Regions from separate parts of the Anaeromassilibacillus sp. SJQ-1 genome, predicted to be linked through region 2. Evidence: a T-box and tRNA genes for the amino acid it is inferred to sense, from the RefSeq annotation. Region 2 holds a T-box; the other holds one or more tRNA genes.

The links. A T-box is a leader RNA that pairs with one kind of tRNA and senses whether it is charged. The one in region 2 lies ahead of tyrS (tyrosine--tRNA ligase), so its partner is inferred to be a tRNA-Tyr.
Region 1: it encodes a tRNA-Tyr, which carries the amino acid that the T-box ahead of tyrS (tyrosine--tRNA ligase) is inferred to sense. The anticodon was not compared.

Annotation. Positions count from the first base shown of each region.
Region 1 covers NZ_JBKEIV010000009.1:52,337-55,441, forward strand. The annotation lists gene ACGCCZ_RS02030 (DUF5677 domain-containing protein) at 163-1,464, opposite strand; tRNA gene ACGCCZ_RS02035 (tRNA-Tyr) at 1,659-1,744, opposite strand; tRNA gene ACGCCZ_RS02040 (tRNA-Thr) at 1,842-1,917, opposite strand; gene ACGCCZ_RS02045 (HAD hydrolase-like protein) at 2,008-2,673, opposite strand.
Region 2 covers NZ_JBKEIV010000037.1:70,952-74,056, forward strand. The annotation lists gene ACGCCZ_RS09850 (hypothetical protein) at 1-698, shown strand, start outside; gene ACGCCZ_RS09855 (hypothetical protein) at 828-1,058, shown strand; T-box leader at 1,088-1,331, shown strand; partial or broken gene tyrS (tyrosine--tRNA ligase) at 1,389-2,621, shown strand; gene ACGCCZ_RS09865 (hypothetical protein) at 2,674-2,910, opposite strand.

The sequences.
Region 1 (3,105 bases), on a different contig from region 2:
TCTAAAAAACCGTTCTTTCAAGAGAAAAAGAGAGCCCATTCTCCGATAGGTTGAGAATGGGCTCTCTTTTTATTTTATATCAAAAAGTCACCTCCGCAATCCGTATAAAGCGGAAGGGATTCAAGCAGAAATGTAGCCTTTAATTTGGAAAGAACGAACGCTTTAGATGCCCGTTATCTCCTCTAAAACACTATCAGACAGTTCACTATATAAAGTTTGTAATCTTTTAAGCAGAGTAGAAAAAATAGGTTGCTTATGTTTGGAATCGCAATTTACTAATTCTATTGCCGCAAGGAGATCTTTTGTTAATTGCCTAATGAGATAGGAACCATCTTGATAAAATCGAGAACTAACAAGTCGATTATGAATAAGTGCATTATATAGCAATATGGAAATTGATGCTGTAGTAATTGCCGCTTGGAAAGAGGGATTCAATTCGTCATAAGGATCATAGGTAGAAAAATAATTTGTTGCACTCAGTACATCAACATGAATATATTGGCAGGAATTACTATAATACAAATCATACAAAACTTGGTCCTCGAAATTTTTAAATGACTTTTTTAATTCAGCTATAACAACATGAATATTATATATATCGCCTGTCTCAATATGGAAAACCTTATTATGGTCTATCGTTTTATCTTTTTTTGTTACAAACTGAAAATGCTCCTTATCAACCTTTGGAAGCAATTTCATCTTAAAAAAGCTTGGATCGCAGTTAATTTTATTTAGGTACATATAGTTTTCAAAAAGGCTTCTACCCAGAGAGTGTATACATTCTGGGATCTGCTCATTGATTAGCAACGCGATACCCTTCATTGTCTTAATGGTCTTTATAGCAGAAAATAAAAGGTAGTCTGCCTCACTTTGCATTTCATAATTATAAATGCCATTGGGTTCGGTGCTATGACGATGAATAAAATCATTTAAAGATCCTATCAGCCTCTCCTGCACTTTATCAAAAGTAGAACTCAAAAGCTCATTACCATATGCCGTAAGTTGTATGGTGTTAATTGTATCAGCAAGCGGTTCATTAATAGCTTTACAATATTCATCCCGATAGTTCATATAATCTTTTTTGTCTTTCTCAGATATGAACTGATCGTTGACACTACATGCAAGTAATCCATCTGTTTTATAATAAGCGTAAATGTCTTCAGGAGGAATCCCGGACAATTGCAATGCTTCCATAACTTTAAAAAGCAATTCGTCCTGATAAATAGGAGTAAAGGAAAAAACATAATCCTCTTTATCTGGCTTTCTTCCGTAATATTGCTCAAACAGATGATCGGCTGCCTTCAGCTCCTCTTCGGTTTCAAGAGACATGGGCAGCTGTTTGACCAATGCGCCGCTCTCATCGAATCCCCATCTAATCGACTTTAACTTGCAGCATATATTATATGTTTTTTGACTTCCACATGGACATGGCTTAACATCGTCATATTCGATAAACGTCTTCATAGATTCTCCTTTCGCTAGATTAAATAGTGTTGTTGTATTGTAACATAGAAAACCCGACATGTTTTGCATGTCGGGTTCTCGTTTGAGAGATGTGGAGGACTAGATGCCACCTTTATTTCATAGCGAAGCTATTTCATTTGTCCGAAGGGCAAATTTTATTAAAAAAGCGACTTGTCGAAACAAGTCGCTTTTTCTGGTGGAGGAGGATGGATTCGGACCATCGAAGCTGAAAAGCAACAGATTTACAGTCTGCCCCCTTTGGCCACTCGGGAACTCCTCCATATGTGCCGCTTCTTTTGGAAGCAAGCTTGTTTCTGGTTCTGACAGGGAATTCTTCCCAAAATAAACTCCGCGTCAGCAGAAAGCAGGAATCCTGCTGGAGCTGGTGAACGGACTTGAACCCCTGACCTGCTGATTACAAATCAGCTGCTCTACCAACTGAGCTACACCAGCATTTGTATCACTCAAGAGTGCTTGATTAATATACCATACACTTTACGGGTTTGTCAAGCCCGAAAAGAAAAGATTTTTGAAAAATTTGGTTTAATTTTCATCGATAAACAGATATGGGCGCAAAGCCTCCACGGAATCCGCAAAGTGTGCTGCTCCTGCAGCTGCAAGTTCCTCCTTGGTTCCATAGCCATATGACGCGGCTAAAAAATCCACTCCGGCCTCCACTGCTCCATTTGCATCAAAATGTGTATCTCCAATCATGACAACTTCCTGCTTTTGCGCACCTCCACAATCCCGGATTGCCTGTTCAATCATTTCCGGCTTGCTGGAATGGAATCCATCCGGCCCTGCTGCTACCAATGCATCAAAATATTCGAGAATCCCAAAATGCTGTACAATCCGCTCCAAAGCGGGCTTGGGTTTGGAAGAAGCGGTAGACAGCTTGGCCCCCGAAGCTTTTAAATCCTTCAAAAGCTCTTGAATTCCAGGATACAAACGATTTTCTATCCAGCCGATACGGTTATACCGTTCCCGATAAATCGCTACCGCCTTTTCGGCCAGCTCCTTGTCCATTCCACAGAAATTTTGAAGACTTTGTCCCATGGGTGGACCGATAAACTTGCGCATAATTTCCGGCGGAGGAACGGGAAAACCCACGGCCTGAATCGCATGCTTAGCACTATTGAGAATGCCTTCTCCGGATTCGCACAGAGTTCCATCCAAATCGAAGAGAACAATTTTATATCTGCTTATCATCGCCTAGCCCTCCACTGTTTCCATATCCTGTGGTACCGATATTTCTTGACAATCGTCTGAATCGCATCCGGCAAGACACATGCCCCTAGTATGTCCATTTACGCAAAAAAACCGTTCTTTTACCCGGTACTTTATATAAAAAGAATTGATAAAAAATATTGCATCATAGTCAAAATAAATGACCATATATAGAGGTATGATTAAAATTTTTTAATATAAGATTTTCTAAGAAGAACATCCATTTTCAAGACAACTTCCAAGTATAATATTCGATGTTCCCAGCTCTTTCGCTTTTTGCACGCCATTTTTATTTTTTACATACTTTAATCCATTGTGCCAAATGTTGTCAAGTGAAACCAACAAAATATCAAGAAAATACTTGACTTTATCACTATGACAAGGTGTATGCTCATTTCAGAACCGGTTCTTAAT
Region 2 (3,105 bases):
AACAGGAGGAATGGACCGAGCGGCGAGATCTCTATCGCAACAGTGAGAGAGTTGCAAGCGCTTTGCAGGCGGCGAAATTGGCGTTGGATGGAGAAACTGAAGCCGAAGGAGCGCTTTCGGCTGTGACCGGAGCGGCGGAAGCATTGGCAGAAGCCGGGCGGTATCTGCCTGCGGCGGCGGCGTTGGCAGAGCGGTTGCACAGTGTACAGTATGAGTTGGAGGACTGTGGGGTAGAGATCGGCGGCCTTGCCGAGGGGATGGAATATGATCCGGAAGAGTTGGCGCAGATCGAGACCCGACTGGATCAGCTTTATCGTCTCGGTTTAAAGTATGGCGGGACTGTCGAAGAGATGCTCGCCTTTTTGGAGACCTGTAAAAAACAGCTATCCGACATCGAACTGTCCGATGAGCACATCGCTCGATTGACTAAAGAATACCAGGCGGCTGAAGCCGAAGCACAGCGATTGGCTGGGGAACTTTCTGCAAAACGGCAGGAAGTCGCAAAACAGTTTGCCAAACGTGTTCAGGAGGAATTGACATTCTTAGACATGCCCCATGTAGCTTTTTTGGTGCAGTGCGAAAAGGGTCCGCTCAACTCCAGCGGGTGTGATAGAATCCAGTTTTTGGTTTCCACCAATCCCGGTGAACCGGCAAAGCCACTGGCCAAGGTTGCTTCGGGGGAGAACTATCCCGAATGATGCTGGCGATTAAAACGGTACTCGCGGGAACAGACCGCATTGGTACCTTGATTTTTGATGAGATTGACACCGGAATCAGCGGCAGCGCCGCGCAAAAGGTGGGGTTGAAAGTTGCGGGAGGTGTCCCATATGCGTCAGGTGATCTGCGTGACACATTTGGCGCAGATTGCGTCTCTGGCAGATATGCATTTCCAGATCAAGAAGCATGTGGAACACGATCGCACTTATACCGAAGTGGTGGCTCTCAACCATGAGGGCCGCAAACAAGAGCTGGCCCGCATTATGGGTGGAACGGAGATCACGGAGTTGCTTTTGCAAAATGCGGAGGAAATGTTACAATTGGCGAAAAAAACGCCTTGACAGTTCCAAGGTGGTTGGATATAATGGGGACAATAGCCTTGAAGGGAAGAAGTACGCAGAATGCGGCTGGCAAAGAGAGCCCGCGGTCGGTGGAAGCGGGAGCAGCGGTCGGCGGAAATACATCCTGGAGCTGCCGGGTAGAACGCCTTGAGGTCAGTAGATCCGGTCGGGTTGGCGCACGTTATCGCGCACGGGTATGTTTGTACCCATGAGGCCGCATTCGTGAGGGTGCGGTAAACTGAGGTGGTACCGCGGGATTTCTCCGCCCTCTGCAAAAAATCGCAGGGGGCGTTTTCTTTTGCCCCCAATACAAAAAATGGAGGAAGAGACATGGGCGTATACGACGAACTGAAAGCGCGTGGTCTGATCGCGCAGACGACAAATGAGGAAAAAATTCGAGATTTGCTGAATAATGACAAGATTACGTTCTACATCGGTTTCGATCCAACCGCAGACAGCCTGCATGTAGGCCATTTTGTCCAAATCATGGTGATGTCCTGGATGCAGAAAGCTGGGCACGTGCCGGTTGCGCTGTTTGGTGGCGGCACAGGTATGATCGGCGACCCATCCGGCAAGAGCGACATGCGCAAAATGCTCACCAAGGAAACCATCGACCACAATATCGCTTGTTTCCAAAAACAAATGTCCCGTCTGATCGATTTTTCAGATGGAAAGGCGATTATGGCCAACAATGGCGATTGGCTGCTCGACTTGAATTATATCGAGTTTTTGCGTGAAGTGGGGGTACGTTTCTCTGTCGACCGTATGTTGGCGGCGGAATGTCTACAAGCAACGCTTGGAGCGCGGCCTCTCTTTCTTTGAGCTGAACTATATGTTGATGCAAAGCTATGACTTTTTGGAGCTTAACCATCGCTTTGGATGTACAATGGAGCTAGGTGGCGACGATCAGTGGAGCAATATCATCGGCGGTGTGGAATTGCTTCGCCGCAAAGAGGCAAAAGAGGTCTACGGAATGACCTTCACATTGCTCACAACCAGCGAAGGAAAGAAGATGGGTAAGACGGAAAAGGGCGCTGTATGGCTTGATCCGGAAAAGACCTCGCCCTTCGAATTCTACCAGTATTGGCGCAATGTGGATGATGCGGACGTCATCCGCTGCTTGAAGATATTGACGTTCCTGCCGCTAGAAGAGATCAACGAGCTGGGAAAACTGGAAGGTGGCGAACTCAACAAGGCGAAGGAAATACTTGCTTACGAGGTCGACGAAGTTGATCCATGGGGAGGAAGAGGCCCAAAAGGCACAGGAAGGTGCACGCGCTTTGTTTGGAAAAGGAGCAAATACCGACAATATGCCTTCCACAGCGATTACTGAGGAGGACTTCGTCGATGGAGAGATTGGTGTGCTCGATCTGATGGTCAAGACAAAGTTGGCTCCGTCCCGCGCAGAGGGCCGCCGGCTGATTGAACAGGGAGGTGTCGCTGTGGATGACGAAAAAGTTCCGTCGATTTCTGCAAAGCTCTCCTTGGAGAAGGACTTTGAGAAAAAAGTATGTCATCATTAAAAAGGGGAAAAAGGTTTTCCACAAGGTGACATTGGAATAAACAAAACCAGGATCGAAAAAGGTTTGGAATAAAAGCGAAGGCAGCTGTCATTTTAAGTAGAAAAGTATAAAATAAGCCCCCGGCCTAGCCGGGGGCTTATTTTAATTAGATGAACAACAGAAGAAATACCCAGCTTATACGGGTTTGGCCGGATTTTACGCATTTCTCCGTGAATATTTTCGATATGAATCCAATAAGCAACGTTTTGTAGCAATCCTTTTGCATTTGATGGACCTACAAAAATGACATCTGGCTTTTCTGGATGGGGTTCTGCCCGGGTCTCATTCAACCGTAAAATGAACGGATATGCTTAGGACATTTTCACGCATTCCCCAAGTATTTTCCATACATCGGGAACGATCATTGAATAGCTAAGGATTCTGAATGGCGAGCCCAAAAGCAGGGGAGGGGAATCGGTTACCCTCTGAAAAAGTATTCGCTTATCCAACCGTTCCAGGGACCCTCATTGCATTCCATTGTATTC